Tomitella gaofuii: one gene and its partner. The protein of the gene in region 2 interacts with the protein of the main gene of each other region in a pairwise test. Links are inferred from orthologs where the notes say so. Each region holds a gene or a part of one and is shown on either strand. Other genes may lie near its edges. The genes, in order: H4F70_RS12575 and ndk.

Region 1 (8,725 bases), 430 kb from region 2 along the record:
ACCCCGCGCAGCGCCTCCCAGTACGGCTCCAGCGCGCACACCGCCGCCAGATCGATACCGGTGTCCCGGTCGGTGTGCGCGGTCGCGGCGACGATCGCCGACAACGACGGCTGACTCGTCGTCCCGGCCAGCGGCGCCGCCGCCCCGTCCACGGCGGAAGCGCCGGCCGCCGCCGCGGCCAGATAGGTGGCCAGCTGGCCGCCCGCGGTGTCATGAGAATGCACATGCACCGGCACCTCGAACTCCTGTACGAGCGCTCCCACGAGGCGCGTGGCCGCCGCGGGGCGCAGCAGCCCGGCCATGTCCTTCACCGCGAGGATGTGCGCCCCGGCGGCGACGAGCCGCTCGGCGATGCGCAGGTAATAGTCCAGGGTGTACAGGTCCTCGGCCGGGTCGGCCAGGTCCCCCGTATAGGCGAGCGCGGCCTCGGCGACCGCGGTGCCGGTGGCGCGCACCGCGTCGATCGCCGGGCGCATCTGATCGACGTTGTTGAGGGCGTCGAAGATGCGGAAGATGTCGATGCCGGTGGCCGCGGCCTCGGCGACGAACGCGTCCGAGACGTCCGTGGGGTACGGGGTGTAGCCGACGGTATTGCGGCCGCGCAGCAGCATCTGCAGGCAGATGTTCGGCGCCGCCTGCCGCAGCCGGGCGAGCCTGTCCCAGGGGTCCTCGCGCAAGAACCGCAGCGCCACATCATAGGTGGCCCCGCCCCACGCCTCGATCGACAACAACTCCGGGGTCGTCCGCGCCACATGGCGGGCCGCCGTGACCAGGTCATCGGTGCGCACCCGGGTGGCCAGCAGCGACTGGTGCGCATCCCGGAACGTCGTGTCCGTCACCCCGAGTGCCGACTGGTCGCGCAGCGCCGCGGCGAAGCCCTCCGGCCCCAACGCGGCCAGGCGCTGCCGCGACCCGCCGGGCGGGTCCACCGGCACGTCGCAGACCATCTGCTCGGCCGCGGGCAGCTTGTCTGCCGGACGCACGCCGGCGGGCCGCTCACCATGGGGCTTGTTGACGGTGACATCGGCGAGGTACTCGAGGATCTTGGTGCCCCGGTCCGCCGACCGGCGGGCGGTGAGCAGCCCCGGATGGGCGACGATGAATCCGGTGTGCACCGCGCCGGCGGCGAAATCGGCGTCGGCGAGCATCGCCTGCAGAAACGGGATGTTCGTGGCAACCCCGCGGATGCGGAATTCCGCCAGCGCCCGCCGCGCCCGCGACAGAGCGCTCGCCCGGTCGGCGCCCCGGCAGGTGAGTTTGACCAGCATCGAATCGAAATGCGCGCCCACCTCCGCCCCGACCGAGGTGCCACCGTCCAGGCGGATGCCCGCCCCTCCCGGGGTGCGGTACGCGGTGATCCGGCCGGTGTCCGGGCGGAAATCGTTGGCCGGGTCCTCGGTGGTGATCCGGCACTGCACCGCGGCGCCGCGGATCCGCACCGCGTCCTGGGTCAGGCCCAGATCGGCCAGCGACGCCCCGGCGGCGATCCGCATCTGCGCGCCCACCAGGTCCACGTCGGTGATCTCCTCGGTGACGGTGTGCTCGACCTGGATCCGCGGATTCATCTCGATGAACACATACCGGCCCGCCGCGTCGAGGAGGAACTCCACCGTCCCGGCACACCGGTAGCCGATGTGCCCGGCGAACGCGACCGCGTCCGCGCACATCCGCTTCCGCACCGCCGCATCGAGATCCGGGGCGGGCGCTTGCTCGATGACCTTCTGATGGCGGCGCTGCACCGAGCAGTCCCGCTCGTACAGATGCACCACCGCGCCGGTGGAATCACCGAGGACCTGCACCTCGATATGCCGCGGATCGATCACCGCCTGCTCGAGATACACCGCCCCGTCCCCGAACGCCGTGGCCGCCTCACGCGACGCCGCCGCGGCCGCCGCCGGCAACCCCGCCGGATCATCGACCCGTCGCATGCCCCGCCCGCCGCCACCGGCGACGGCCTTGACGAACACCGGAAACTCCAGCGAACCGGCCTGTGCGGCGAGCGCATCGATATCGGTGGTCGGCGCGGTCGACGCGAGCACCGGCAATCCCGCGGCGCGGGCCGCGTCGATCGCCCGCGTCTTGTTGCCCGCCAGCCGCAGGATGTCCGCGTCCGGGCCGATGAAGACGATCCCCGCCGCCGCACACGCATCCGCGAGGCCGGGATTCTCCGACAAGAACCCGTAGCCCGGATACACCGCGTCCGCCCCGCACTCGCGGGCCACCCGCAGAATCTCGTCGACGTCCAGATACGCGCGCACGGGATGGCCCGGCACCCCGATCTGGTAGGCCTCGTCGGCCTTGAGCCGGTGCAGCGAGTTGCGATCCTCGAACGGATACACCGCGACCGTCTGCACACCGATCTCGTACGCCGCGCGGAACGCGCGGATCGCGATCTCACCGCGATTGGCCACCAGAACCTTTGTGAGCATGCCTGCAAACCTACCTTCCGTGCACCAGGCTCCCACCCCGCGCGCAGGAACCACAGCAGCTCAGGCGCGGAAGAGGAACTCGCCGCGCTCGGTCCCCTCCACCGTCGAAACCATCTCCGCCAGTCCGGGATGCCGGGTGAGTCCCGGATCACGCTGCACCATGTCCGCGGCGAACTCGCGGGCGTCGACGATCACATCCTCGTCCTCGAGCACCGACAGCAGCCGCAGCCCGCTGGTGCGGCCGGACTGCGCGGTGCCGACCACGTCGCCTTCGTGGCGCAGTTGCAGGTCCAGCCGGGCCAGCTCGAAGCCGTCGGTGGTGGCCGCGACGGCTTCCAGGCGCGCGCTCGACGGCGCTCCGGCCGGGCGCCCGCTGATGAGGATGCACAGGCCCGGGGCCTGCCCCCTGCCGACACGTCCACGCAGCTGGTGCAGCTGGCTGACCCCGAAGCGTTCGGCGTCGAGGATCACCATGACGGTGGCGTTCGGCACGTCCACGCCGACCTCGACGACGGTGGTGCTGACCAGGACGTCGATGTCCCCTTCGGAGAATCGGCGCATCACGGCGTCCTTCTCCGCGGACGGCATCCGGCCGTGCAGAAGTCCCACGCTCACCCGGGCCAGGGCACCCTGCACCAGCTTGTCGTACACGTCCACCACTGCGTTGGCATCGGGCTGCGGAGACTTCTCCGCGCCGGCGCCCGAGCCGCCCGGGGCCGCGGGCTCCGGGGGCGGTGCGGCTACGGCTGACGGTTCGGAGGGCGGGTCGCCGATCCGCGCACACACGATGTACGCCTGCCGGCCGTCCGCGACCTCCTCGACGATCCGCTCCCACGCGCGCTTGACCCACCGCGGGTTGTCGGGCATCGACACCACCGAGGTGCGGATCGGGGAGCGCCCGCGCGGCAACTCACGCAGCGTGGAGGTGTCCAGGTCGCCGAACTCGGTGAGCGCGACCGTCCGCGGGATCGGCGTCGCCGTCATCACGAGCAGGTGCGGAGCGAACCCGGCACGCGCCTTGCCGTGGAGGCGGTCGCGCTGGTGCACGCCGAACCGGTGCTGCTCGTCGACCACCACAAGGCCCAGGTCGAAGAACGTCACCGCGTCCTCGAGCAGCGCGTGGGTGCCGACCACGATGCCGGCCTCGCCCGAGGCGATATCCAGCAGCGCGCGCCGCCTCTCGGCCGTGGTCATCGACCCGGTGAGCAGAGTGACACGCGTGCCGTCCTCCGCCCCGTCGAGCTCGCCCGCGCGGGCGAGCGGACCGAGCAGCTGCCGGATGGACCGGGAGTGCTGCACCGCCAGCACCTCGGTGGGCGCCAGCATGGCGCACTGGTGGCCGGCATCGACCGCCTGCAGCATCGCCAGCACCGCGATCACGGTCTTGCCCGATCCCACCTCGCCCTGCAGCAGACGGCGCATGGGGACGGCGCCCTCGAGGTCGCGGCGCACCTCGGCGAGCACCTGCTGCTGCCCATCGGTCAGCTCGAACGGGAGTCGCGCGGTGAACGCGTCCACCGCCGCCCCGGGCCGCCGGGCGCTCGCCGGCGCCGTGCCGCGCTGCTCGTCGGCACGGCGCCGGGCCAGCATGAGCTGCATCGATGCGGCCTCGTCGAAGCGCAGCCGGCCGCGCGCGGCCTCCGCCTCGTCCTCCGACGACGGCCGGTGGATGCCGCGCAGCGCGGCATCGAGCGACATGTGCCCGTACCGGGCGACGATGTCCGGCGGCACCGGGTCCGACACCGGCTCGAGCTGATCGAGCACCTGGCGCACGCACCGCATGATCGTCCACGTCTGCGCTTTGGCGGACGCGGGATAGATGGGAAGCAGGGCGCGGTCGAGGTCCGCGGCGGACAGGCCGTCGCCCGAATCCTGCAGGGCCTCCGCCATCCGGGCGAGCGAACCGCCGCCCTGCACCCGCTGCCCCGGGGCCAGCAGCGCCCCGCCGCCGGCGCGCGCCTGCGCGGAATCCGGCAGCAGCAGATAGTCGGGGTGCGTCAGCGTCAGCCGGCCGTTGAAGGTGCCCAACTGCCCGGAGAACAGGCCGCGCCGCCCCACCGCGATGTGATGGCGCACCTTGTGCGGGCTGAAGAACGTCACGCCGAGGCGGTTCCGGCCGTCGTCGAGCACCGCCCGGAGCAGCTTGCGGCGCGGATCGCGGCGGATGGGTCTGATATCCGCCTCCACCACCCGCGCCGCGATGGTGACGTGTGCGCCGGAGGCGAGGTCCTCCGGCGCCATCAGGGAGCCGGCCCGCAGGTACCTGCGCGGATAGTGCCGCAGAAGATCCCCGGCGGTGCGCAGCTCGAACTGGTCCGCCAGCACCGCCGCCGTCGCGTCACCGAGCAGCAGGTCCAGCCTGTCCGTGAGCGTCGCCACCGCCGCCCCCTCCGTTCTCCCGCATCAGGATCCGCGGGGCCGTCACTCGACCCCGATCTGCAGCACGTCGCCCGACTGCAGACCCGGGAACACCGACAGCTCCACCGCCGGATGCCGCTGCTCCACGTGCGCGCGAGCAGCCGACACCAGCTCATCATCCGCCGCGGCACCGACAAGAAGCGTCACGAGTTCCCCGCCCGTGCCGAGCATCAAGTCCAGCAGGGTCGCCACCGCCGTCGACGCGCGGGGCTCGACCACCATCACCTCGCCGCCGATCACGCCCAGCGCATCGCCCGGTTCGCATGTGCCGGACCACGTCAGCGCGCGGGTGTCGGCGATGCGCAGGTGCGCGCAGCGCGTCGCGGCGGCCGCCTCCGCCATCGCGTAGGTGTCGTCGCTCGACGGGCGGTGCGGATCGTGCACCGCGATCGAGGCCAGCCCCTGCACCGCGGACGAGCACGGCAACGGCAGCACCTGCTGCCCCTGGCGCCGGGCGGCGGCGCTGACCACCACGAGGTCCTCGGAGCGCACGAGCCCGTTCGGCAGCACGAGGACCTCGCCGGCGTCGGTGTCGCCGACGGCGGCGAGCAGAGCGGAGCCCGAGGCGGAGCCGTCGACGGGCAGCACCCGCGCGCCCGCCGCCTCGAACAGCGGCACCGCGCCCGCGCCGTCGACCACCGCCAGCACCGCGCGCCCGGGGCGCAGACCCGTGTGCCGTCGCTGCTGCACGCCCAGATGGGTGATGCGGACCTTCCGGATCCGGCCGGCCTCGAGCCCGCAGTCCACGGCCCGGCCCGCGTCCTGCAGGTGCACGTGCACGGACCGGCCGCCGGTGCCGTCGCCGACGATCACCACCGAGTTCCCCGCCGCCTCCAGACTGCGGCGCAGCGTGGACACGGCGGCGTCGTCGGCGTCGTCGAGCAGGTACATCACCTCGTACTCGTCGGCCCCCGCCGCGCAGCCCTGCGCAGCGGGGGCCGCCGCCGCGTCGGACAGGTCCAGCCTGGTGATCGCGGCGCCGGAGCGCCCCAGTGCCGCGTCGACCGACCGGACGAACGTCGGCCGCTGCACCCGACGCCCCGACAGCGTCTCGGCCAGGCAGTCGAGAACCACCAGCAGGCCCAGGCCGCCCGCATCCACCACGCCGGCCGCCTCGAGGACGTCGAGTTGGCGTGTCGTCCTGCCGAGAGCCTCGTACGCCGCCTCGGCCGCGGCGTGCGCCGCAGCCGTGAGCGTCCCCTCCCCCGCGCACCCCTGCGCGGCCGCGTCGATCACGGTGAGCACAGTGCCCTCCATCGGCATGCTCACCGCGTTGCGGGCGAGCAGCGCCCCGTGCGCCAGCCCGGCGCTGAGCCCCCGGCCGTCGAGGGCGCCGGTCCGGCCGTCGTCGGCCGCCTCCTGCGCGAGACCCACGAGCACCTGCGACAGGATCACGCCGGAGTTCCCGCGTGCCCCGTCCACCGCTCCCGCGGCGAGATCCTGCAGGGCGGCCGCGGCCGTCGGCGCCCCGACGTCCCCCCCGGAGGCCCCGGAGCCCCCGGCGACCCGGCCGGCCGCGGCGGCGAAGGTGTGCATGATGTTGGTCCCCGTGTCCGAATCCGGCACCGGGAACACGTTGAGGGCGTCGATCTCGCCGCGCCTGCAGGTGAGCGCGTCCACGCTCGCGTCCGCCCAGCGCCGGACCGTCGCCGCATCGAATACGGGATCACGCACAGCCGGATTCCCCCTTCGCTGGTCCTGGCCGCGGGCCGCCGCCACCCGCACCGCAAGGCTAGCCGCGGCGGGCGCGGTTTGGCGCGGACGGCCGCGGGGCGCTATTCTTGCACGGTTGCCTCGACCCGAGCACGGCTGCGCGCCACCCGCGTGCAGCCGTATCGCACGGGGCCGCTATCCTCTTTGCCGGGAAGGCTCGACTGCTCCGCCGGTAGGAAGAGATCGACTTACCTGCTTGCAGGAAAGACCTGACAACAACCATCCAGACTATTCGAGGAGTTCGACGACTATGGCTGCCGTCTGCGACGTCTGTGCCAAGGGACCCGGCTTCGGAATGTCCGTCTCGCACTCGCACCGGCGGACCAAGCGCCGTTGGAACCCCAACATCCAGACCGTGCACGCACGCCTGGGCAACGGCACCCGTAAGCGCATGAACGTGTGCACCTCGTGCATCAAGGCCGGCAAGGTCGCGCGCGCCTGACCCGCACGTAGGCACCGACTCCCTGTGCCCCGGACCCCCGCCACCGCACGGTGACGGGGGTTTTTCCGTGCACGGGCGCGCTACTGCAGCGCCCAGTCAACGGGGGCGGCCCCCTGCGCGATCAGCAGCTCGTCGGCCCGGCTGAACGGCCGGGAGCCGAAGAACCCCCGCGACGCGGACAACGGCGACGGGTGGGCCGACTCCACCACGGGAACGTCGCCCAGCCACGGCGTGAGGCTCTGCGCGTCGCGCCCCCAGAGGATCGCCACGAGTGGCCCGCCACGTGCGACCAGCGCCCGGATGGCCTGTTCGGTCACCTCCTCCCAACCCTTGCGGCGGTGCGACCCCGCCTCGCCCGGCCGCACGGTGAGCACCCTGTTGAGCAGCAGCACTCCGTTGCGGCTCCACGGCGACAGATCGCCGCTGTCCGGCACCGGCAGGCCGAGGTCCTCGGAGTATTCGCGATAGATGTTCGTCAGGCTGCGCGGGATCGGCCGCACCGACGGGTCCACGGAGAAGCTCAGTCCCACCGCGTGCCCCGGCGTGGGGTACGGGTCCTGCCCCACGATGAGGACGCGGACCCGGTCCATCGGCTCCGCGAACGCGCGCAGCACCGCGTCGCCCGCGGGCAGGTAGCCGCGCCCATCGGCCAGTTCCGCGCGCAGGAACTCGCCTATCGCTGTGATCCGCGGGGCCACCGGCTGCAACGCCGGCACCCAGGTGGGGTGGACGAGACCGTCGAGCGGTTGCGGTGCCGCACTGCGCACGCCCGTCACCCGATCCTCCGCAGCGCGGTCCGGTAGTGCTCCGCGTTCGCCGCATACATGTCGACGTTCACCTGCAGGTGCCCCTCCGGCACCGTGAATCCCTCGCGGACGCGCGCGGGCACCCCCAGCGCCATCGAACGGCCCGGCACCACGGCGCCGAACGGCACCACCGCGCCGGCCCCCACGACGGATCCCGCGCCCACGTGCGCCCCGTTGAGCACCACCGAGCCGGACGCGATGAGCGTGTCGTCCTCGATCACGGCCCCCTCGACGTGGGCGTTGTGCCCCAGCACGCAGCGCGCCCCGATGAGCGTCGGGTCGACGGGCGTGCAGTGCACCACCGTCCCGTCCTGGATGTTCGTCGCCTCGCCCACCTCGATGCGGCCGTAGTCGCCGCGCAGCACCGCGTGCGGCCACACGGAGGCGCCGGCGGCCAGGGTGACCGCGCCGATGACCACCGCGTCCGGATGCACGTATGCGGACTGGTGGATGTCGGGGACTCTGTCGTCCAGTGCGTAGATCGCCATTGCAGCAATGTATCGCCTCACCGGCCGAAGGCGACCCACCCCGGTGCGCCGCCGTAGGCGGAGTCCCCGAAAAGCACCGCCGGCCCGACGGGCGTCCGGCCGCCGCCCTCGGGCGCGTCACCGGGGGCGTGCACCGTGCCCACCGTCCGCCACCCCTCCGGCAGCGGCCCGGCCGCAGGGAACGTCGCCGCGAGCGCATGGTCCTCGCCGCCGCCGAGCACCCAGTCCCGCGGGTCCGCCCCGAGCGCGTCCGCGGCGGACTGCAGGTCATCGAACCGTGCCCCGCCGCCGGCATCCCCCCGCAGACCGGCGGGATCGACGCGGAGCACCACGTCGGAGTCCTCCGCGATGTGCCCCAGGTCCGCGGCCAGGCCGTCGGAGACGTCGATCATCGCCGTGGCGCCCGCGGCCGCCGCCTGCGGTCCCGCC
Region 2 (8,321 bases):
CCCCACAGCCGCCGCCGCCTGCTTGGTGGCCAGGTCGCGCGGACGGTGCCCCAGCCCCAACGGGGCGATCCCGGCGCTCACCGCCCCCGAGGAGACGATCACCACGTCGGAACCGGCCCGCATCCGCGCCTCGATGGCCTCCGCCAGCACGCCCAGGCGTGCCGCGTCGAGCCCGCCGTCCAGGCTGGTCAGCGCGGAGGAGCCGATCTTGACCACCACGCGTCGCGCGGCGGCGATGGTCTCGCGGGTGCCCGTCGCCTCGCGGCCGGTCATTGCTCCTCCGGATCGATGCCCTCGAGGCCTCGCCGGACCCGGTGCGCGTGTTTGCGCTCCTGCGCGGACACGCGCTCGGTCTGCTCGAGGCGCGCATCGGTGCCGCGGCCGGTCAGCGGCACCTCGACGCCCGCGGGCAGAGTCGGCTCCCATTCGAAGGTGACCTCGCCGATGGTGACGGCGTCCCCGGGCTGCGCGCCGAGCTTCTCGAGCTGCTCCTCCACGCCCAGCCGCGCGAGCCGGTCGGCCAGGTAGCCGACGGCCTCGTCGTTGTCGAACGGCGTCTGCCGCACCCAGCGTTCGGGGCGCGCACCCCGCACGACGAAGTCGCCGCGCTCGGAACGGTCGCGTTCGACGGTGAAGCCGGAATCGTCGCGGGCGACGGGGCGGAGCACCTGACGGGACGGCTCGGGCGGCGGATTGTCGCGCCGGAACGTCTCGACCATCTCGGCAAGCGCGAACGTGAGCGGCTTCAGCCCGTCGCGGCTCACCGCCGAGACCGTGAACACGGGCCAGCCCCGGGAGGTGAACTCCTCGGTGACGAACTCGGCCAGTTCGGCCGCCTCGAGCACGTCCGCCTTGTTGAGCACCACGATCCGCGGCCGGTCCGCCAAGCCCACCAGGCCGTTGTCCTCCGACAGCGCCGGCCGGTAGGCGACCAGTTCCGCCTCGAGCGCGTCGACGTCCGACACCGGGTCGCGGCCCGGCTCCAGCGTGGCGCAGTCGACCACGTGGGCGAGCACGGCGCACCGCTCCACATGCCGCAGGAAGTCGAGTCCCAGGCCTCGGCCGTCGGACGCGCCGGGAATGAGGCCCGGGACGTCGGCCACGGTGAAGGTGGTCTCCCCCGCCGAGACGACGCCGAGGTTGGGCGCCAAGGTGGTGAAGGGGTAGTCGGCGATCTTCGGCTTGGCCGCGGACAGCACCGATACCAGGGACGACTTGCCGGCGGACGGGAATCCGACCAGGCCGACGTCGGCCACGGACTTCATCTCCAGGACGAGATCGCGCGACTCACCCTCCTCGCCCAGCAGCGCGAAGCCGGGCGCCCTGCGGGCCCGGGAGACCAGGGCGGCGTTGCCCAGTCCGCCGCGGCCGCCGCGCGCCGCCACCATGCGCGTGCCCGCGCCGACGAGGTCCGCGAGCACCTCGCCGTCCTCCCCGAGCACGACCGTGCCGTCGGGGACCTTGAGGACCAGGTCGCCGCCGCGGGGCCCCTCCCGGTTCGAGCCCATGCCGGGCTTGCCGTTGGTCGCCTTGGCGTGCGGGTGGAAGTGGAAGTCGAGCAGGGTGTGCACGCCCAGGTCGACCTCGAGGACCACCGAGCCCCCGTGCCCTCCGTTGCCGCCGTCCGGCCCGCCGAGCGGCTTGAACTTCTCACGGTGCACGGACGAGCAACCGTGGCCGCCGTTGCCGGCGCTCACGTGCAGGACGACACGATCGACGAATCGGGACACCGTGTGTCCTCCTACTCACTGGCGGGACCGCGTGCCGCGGGTCGGCACGCGTGCCGGGGATGTCCGGGCCGGCGGCCGTGCGGCCGGCATGCCCGGGGGCGTTCGACGAACAGACGACAGGGGCGGACGGGATGATCCCCTGCCCGCCCCTGCCGTCGGAGCCCTACGTGGTCGCTGCGGGCCGTCAGGCCTGCGGCAGCACGATGTTGACCGTCTTGCGTCCGCGCTTGGTGCCGAAATCCACCGCACCCGCGGACAGGGCGAAGAGGGTGTCGTCCTTGCCACGGCCGACGTTCTCGCCGGGGTGGAACTTGGTGCCGCGCTGACGCACGAGGATCTCGCCCGCGCTGACGGACTGCCCGCCGAAACGCTTCACGCCGAGGCGCTGGGCATTGGAATCGCGACCGTTCTTGGAGCTGGACGCGCCCTTCTTGCTTGACATCTGAACCCTCCTGCAGGATCCGTACCGGCCCGGGCGGACCTAGTTGTTGATACCGGTGACCTTGAGGACGGTCAGCTTCTGACGGTGGCCCTGACGCTTGTGGTAGCCGGTCTTGTTCTTGAACTTGTGGATGCGGATCTTCGGGCCCTTGGTGTGCTCGACGATCTCGCCGGTGACGGTGGCCTTGGCCAGCGCGGCCGCGTCGGTGGTCAGGTTGGCCCCGTCCACCACGAGCGCGACCGGGAGATCCACCGAGGCACCGGGCTCGGCCTCGATCTTCTCGACCTTGACGAGGTCACCAACGGCGACTTTGTACTGCTTGCCGCCGGTCTTGACGATCGCGTACATGGAGGGCTACCCCTTGCTAGTCGTAAACATTCCCACCAGCCGCGGCACGCGGCTGCTCAACTCTGCTGCGGGACGGCGCAGCCGATCACCGCGGCCTCGGCCGACGGCTCATCTCCATCGGCTGGAACCCGTACTGTCACCCGGAACATCCGGGGACCGACGGCGGGAAGACTCCCGCCGTGCGATTCCGGAAACACACAGGCCGGACTCGAACGGATCTGACACGGACTCGGAAGCGCCGGGATCAGGCACGCGAGCGCGCCGTCGCCCGACAGCGACCGTTCAAGATTACGCGACCGCTGCGAACGCGGTCAAACCGCCCTCGGGCGGCCGCGCGCACCGTCACTCTTCGCCGTCTTCCGGGGGCCCCGCACGCCGCACGGCGGCCCGCCGCCGGGGCCGGCGGACCGGAGCCTGCTGCGGCGCAGACGCCACCGGCCCGCCGCCGTCGCCGGACGCGTCGTCCGACGCCGCCGCGGCCGCGGGCGGCGGTGCCTGCACGATGATCTCCGAGCGGATCGGCTCACTGGGGGCCGCCCCATGTTCGGAGGGGGCCGCTGCAGGCCGCGATGCCCGCCGCGAACGCCTCCGCGATGCGGCCGGAGCGCCCGGATCGACGGCGGGCTCCGGCGTGGCCGCCTCCCGTTCGTGCGCCGCCGTGCCCCGCACGGCGGCCTCCTCGACCGCCTCGGCGGCCGGGGACTCCGGCGTGGCCGCGGCCGTCTTTCCGGCCGTCGCACCGGACGCCGCAGTCGCGTCCGTCATCGGCGCCCGGGCGGGCGCCGACGCGGTGTCCGCCTCGGCCGCGTCGCCCTGCCCGCGGGGCTCCTGCCCGCCTTCTGCTTCCGATCCGCCGCCCTGCGGCCGCCGCGCACGCCGACGCCGCGGCCCGGTGCTACGCGCCACAGCCGCTTCGATCTTCGCGATCGCCGCCGACTTGTCCGCACCGCCGGACTTGCCCTCACGCGGGTCCTCGTCGTCGGCAGTGGCCTTGCTTTCCGCAGTGGCCTTGCTGTCCGCGGCGCCGCGCGGACCGGAGGCCGCGGGCCCGCCGTGCGGCTCGTCCTCGGCCGGTCCGGCCTCCGCCATCGCCTTGAACATCGGGTGTTCGGAGTGGTGGTGCGCAGTCTGCTTCTGCGCCTCCTTGGTCTCCTTGGGCGGCTGCTGGCCACCACCGCCGGACTTCTTCGACGACTTGCGGCCGCGCCGGGACTCGCCCTTTCCCTGTCCGCCCGTGTCCGGCTCTGCGACGATCGGATCCTCGTGCAGCACGAGTCCGCGCCCGTGGCAGTGCTCGCACGGCGTGGAGAACGCCTCCACCAGCCCCGTGCCCAGACGCTTGCGCGTCATCTGGACGAGACCGAGCGACGTCACCTCGGACACCTGGTGGCGCGTGCGGTCGCGGCCGAGCGCCTCGGTGAGACGGCGCAGCACCAGGTCGCGGTTGGATTCGAGGACCATGTCGATGAAGTCGACGACGATCATGCCGCCGATGTCGCGCAGCCGCATCTGGCGCACGACCTCCTCGGCCGCCTCCAGGTTGTTGCGGGTGACCGTCTCCTCCAGGTTCCCGCCGGAGCCGGTGAACTTCCCGGTGTTCACGTCGACCACCGTCATGGCCTCGGTGCGGTCGATGATCAGCGTGCCGCCGGACGGCAGCCAGACCTTGCGTTCGAGCGCCTTGGCCAGCTGTTCGTCGATCCGGTAGGCAGCGAACACGTCGACCGAGCTTCCGTTCCGGTCGTACCTCTCCACGCGTTCCATCAGGTCCGGCGCCACACGTTCGATGTACGACGAGACCGTGCCCCACGCCCCGTCGCCCTCGATGACGAGCTTGCCGAAGTCCTCGTTGAACAGGTCGCGGATCACCTTGACCAGAAGGTCCGGCTCCTCATACAGCGCCTTGGGCTGCGTCGACTTGGCCGCCTTGGCCTCGTCGGCCGCGACCTTGACCTCTTCCCACAGCGCCTGGAGCCTGTCGACGTCCCGCCGCAGCTCGTCTTCGCTGACCCCCTCGGAGGCCGTGCGGATGATGACGCCGGCGTCGTCCGGCACGATCTGACGCAGGATGGACTTGAGCCTCTTGCGCTCGGTGTCCGGCAGCTTGCGGCTGATGCCGGTGGACGTCCCGCGCGGCACGTAGACCAGGAAACGACCGGCCATGCTGATCTGGGTGGTCAACCGGGCGCCCTTGTGCCCCACCGGATCCTTGGTGACCTGCACCACCACTTGATCCCCGGGCTTGAGCGCCTGCTCGATCTTGCGCGCCGAACCGCCGAGTCCGGCGGCCGCCCAATCCACCTCGCCGGCATAGAGCACGCCGTTGCGTCCGCGGCCGATGTCGACGAAGGCGGCCTCCATACTGGGCAGCACGTTCTGCACGCGCCCCAGATACACGTTGCCCACCATCGACGGCGTGGCGGTGCTGGTGACGAAGTGTTCGACGAGGACCTTGTCCTCGAGCACCCCGACCTGCGTGATCGGATCGCGGCCGTCGTCCGCCGGCTTCTCCCGCACCACCATGACGCGGTCGACGGCCTCGCGCCGTGCCAGGAACTCCGCCTCGGAGAGGATCGGCGGTCGCCGTCGGCCGGCCTCACGCCCGTCCCGCCGCCGCTGACGCTTCGCCTCCAGCCGCGTGGAACCGCTGATGCCCTGGACCTCGTCCCGGCTGCTGCGCTTGCTGCGCGGCTCACGCTCGTGGACGACGGTGTTCGGCGGGTCGTCCTGGGACGAGCCGTCTCCGTCGCCGCCGCGGCGGCGCCGCCGGCGGCGACGACGCCGCGACGACGCGCCGTTGCCCTCCCCGTTGCCGTTATCGTCGCCGTCATTGCCGTCAGTGCCCTGAGCGCCGCCGTCGCCCTCGTCGGACTCGGCAGGCGTGGCGTCGCCGTCCGCGGCGTCGGGCTTGCCGCCCTTCGCGCCGGACTTGCCCGCGCCGCCGCCGGAATCCTGCACTCCGCCGGAGCGTCCGCCCCGCCGCGACTTGCCGGACCGGCCGCCCTTGCCGTTCCCGCCGTCCGACGCGGTGCCGGCGCCGGCAGCGTCGGCCGCCGCCTCGTCGTGGCCTTCCCGCGCCGGGTCGTCCTTCTTGCCCGCCGATGCGTCGTCGCCGGAGCCCGCCCCGTCACCGGTGTCGGCACCGGCTGCCGCAGCGTCGTCGGAGCCGTTCTGCGGCTTGTCACCGTTCTGCTCGCCGCGCCCGCGCCCGCGGCCGCGGCGTCCGCGGCGCCGACGGCGCGAGGACCGCCCGCTGCCGCCCTCGGACTCGTCGGCGGTGTCCTCGGCGGTGCCGTCGTCCGCACCCTGCCCGTCGCGCGTTTCCTCCGCCGGTCGATCGTCCGAAGCGCTCTCCTGCCCGCGCTGCGGTGCCTGCGACCGGACGTCCGGATCCGGCTGCAGGAACAGCGGTGCCACGAATGCGGGGCTCCCCGCGCCTTCCGGTGCGTCGCCTTCCTTTGCGTCGCCTGCCTCCACCGTCGCCGGAGCCTCAGCAGCGGGGGGCGTCGCCGGTTCCGGCGTCGCGGCGGTCTCCGTCGCAGTGGCCGGCGCGGGCTTCCTTCTCTGCGACTTCCGCGGTTGCGCCTTCTGCGGCGGCTCGTCCTGCGCCGGCGTCTCCACTGCCGCCGGCGTGGCCGGCGCTGCGGCCGCGGGTGCGAACGCGTCACGGACGCGTTCCCCTTGGTCCCGCGTCACGCTCGAGTGCGCGGTCCTGACCTCCTCGCCGAGCTCGGTGAGCTTGGCGAGGACCTCCTTGCTGGTGACCCCGAGCAGCTTGGCGAGCGCATGCACGCGCAGCTTCACGGGGATCTCCACCGTCGCGGCGGAATCGATGTTCTGTTCTTCGGGCGGCGCCTTGTCGGCCACGTGGTCTCCTCGGGCCCCCGGGCGCGTCGTCCAACCCGACGTGGCAGTTGGCTCCACGAGTTGGTCAGCGCGGCCACACGGGGGCGGCATCGTTGCGGTCCCGCACCGCGCTGGTGCGGGAACGAGTGGTCTCGCGCCGCACGCTCACACGGGCGGCGCCTTGCTGGACAACCCGGCGTCACACTCATCATCCAGCGTCGGCACGCGCACGGGGCGTTGCCCCCTGCCGCACTGCGGCGATGACCGAGCCAGTACCCGGGCAGAATCCTGTCGCGACACGTCACACTCGCATCTGACGACTGCGTCCAGTATCCCACACATTCATGCCGAGCCCGACCTCTTCCCCGCACGGACGCCACTGACCGGCGTCCGTGCAGGTGAGCCCCTCAGCCGAGCTGCGGGAACCAGATCGCGATCTCCCGCGCCGCGGACTCGGGGGAATCCGAGCCGTGCACGAGATTCTCCCCCGTCCCCAGTCCGAGGTCGCCGCGGATGCTTCCCGGCACCGCCTTCTCGACGGGGTCGGTGCCACCGGCCATCTGCCGGAACGCCGCGATGGCGCGCGGCCCCTCGACCACGAGCGCCACCAACGGCCGCGCCGTGATGAAATCGAGTAGCCCCGCGTAGAACGGCTTCCCCTCGTGCTCCGCATAGTGGGCCGCGGCGACGGCCTCCGTGGCCGTACGCATCTCCATCGCGGCGACGGAAAGTCCCTTGCGTTCGATCCGCGAGACGATCTCGCCGATATGCCCCCGGGCAACGGCGTCGGGCTTGATCAATACCAGGCTGCGCTCTGTCACGGCCGTCAGACTAGTCGGCTCCGCCGCGCACGCCCACACGGACCCGCGTACGAACCGCCGCGAGACCCCGCCAGCCGCGCGGAGCAGACGCTCAGCCGCGCTGCCCCGGCAGCAGCCCGCGCCGCTCCCGGTCGCGGATGTCCGCGCTCAGGTACAGCAGGTACCCCCACACCGCAGCGAACAGGAGCCCCACGACGCCGATCGCCGGGTGCACCCACCAGCCGGCGACCACCAGCACCTGCAGGAGCAGGTCGAACTTCACGGCCCACCGGCGGCCCTGGACGCCCGCCCCGAGCACCATGAGCACGACGAGGCCGATCACATACCCGCCGCGCGCCGCCGTGAGCCCGCCCCCGACGGTCGCCACCACCGGGATCGCCAGGCCGATCACGATCGCCTCGAGGATCAGCAGCCCGGACAGCACTCCGCGGAAACTCTTCCACGGGTCCTTCGTCGGCGGACGTATGCCGCCCTGCTCCGGCGCACCGTCGCGCGCGCCCGCGGGATCGTCGTTCACGTCGGTTCCTTTCCCAGCATCGTGCGCGCCAGCCCCGCGGTGACCACCGACCCGGTGATCACGACGCCGGAACCGGAGATCTCCTCGCCGGGCCCCGACACCTCCTCGGCCAGCTCCACCGCGGACTCCAGGGCCGCGGGCAGGGACTGGGCCACGTGCACCCGGTCGTCGCCGTAGACGTCGGCGGCGAGCTCGGACAGCTGCGCCGGGGACATGCACCGGGGGCTGCCGTTGTGGGTGACCACCAGCTCGTCGAACACCGGCTCGAGCGCCTCGAGGATCCCGCGCACGTCCTTGTCCGCCATGATGGCCACCACGCCGACGAGCCGGCGGAAGTGGAACTCCCCGGACAGCGCCGCCGCGAGCGCCCCCGCGCCGTGGGGGTTGTGCGCGGCGTCGATGAACACGGAGGGCGCCGTGCGCACCGGTTCCAGCCGGCCGGGATTGACGAGCGCCGCGAATCCTTCGCGGACGGCGTCGTCGTCCAGTTTGCGGTCCATGCCCGCGCCGAAGAACGCCTCCACCGCCGCGAGAGCCAGCGCCGCATTGTGCGCCTGGTGCTCGCCGTGCAGCGGCACGAACACGTCGTCGTACACACCGCCGAGCCCCTGGATGCG

Evidence for each region.
Region 1: the proteins of ndk (region 2) and H4F70_RS12575 interact in binary tests that used the Escherichia coli proteins (3 or more experiments, as listed by UniProt). The link is inferred for Tomitella gaofuii from one-to-one orthologs.

What each region holds. Positions count from the first base shown.
Region 1 is NZ_CP059900.1:2,700,589-2,709,313, forward strand. The notes cover bases 5,927-8,725. They hold H4F70_RS12575 (uracil-DNA glycosylase), read right to left. Parts: upstream 7,770-8,725; coding sequence 7,083-7,769; downstream 5,927-7,082. Other genes in these bases: H4F70_RS12565 (DAK2 domain-containing protein), read right to left, coding at 5,927-6,521; rpmB (50S ribosomal protein L28), read left to right, coding at 6,811-7,002; H4F70_RS12580 (gamma carbonic anhydrase family protein), read right to left, coding at 7,775-8,296; H4F70_RS12585 (thiamine-phosphate kinase), read right to left, coding at 8,314-8,725. Also shown: H4F70_RS12555 (pyruvate carboxylase), read right to left, coding at 1-2,429; ATP-dependent DNA helicase RecG, read right to left, coding at 2,490-4,808; more of H4F70_RS12565, read right to left, coding at 4,851-5,926. UniProt on the Escherichia coli protein: Excises uracil residues from the DNA which can arise as a result of misincorporation of dUMP residues by DNA polymerase or due to deamination of cytosine.
Region 2 is NZ_CP059900.1:3,132,635-3,140,955, forward strand. Bases 5,481-8,321 are described here. They hold ndk (nucleoside-diphosphate kinase), read right to left. Parts: upstream 7,188-8,321; coding sequence 6,774-7,187; downstream 5,481-6,773. Other genes in these bases: H4F70_RS14505 (translation initiation factor IF-2 N-terminal domain-containing protein), read right to left, coding at 5,481-6,387; H4F70_RS14515 (DUF4233 domain-containing protein), read right to left, coding at 7,279-7,704; folC (bifunctional tetrahydrofolate synthase/dihydrofolate synthase), read right to left, coding at 7,701-8,321. In the rest of the region: proB (glutamate 5-kinase), read right to left, coding at 1-273; GTPase ObgE, read right to left, coding at 270-1,730; rpmA (50S ribosomal protein L27), read right to left, coding at 1,915-2,172; rplU (50S ribosomal protein L21), read right to left, coding at 2,212-2,520; more of H4F70_RS14505, read right to left, coding at 2,863-5,480. UniProt on the Escherichia coli protein: Major role in the synthesis of nucleoside triphosphates other than ATP. The ATP gamma phosphate is transferred to the NDP beta phosphate via a ping-pong mechanism, using a phosphorylated active-site intermediate.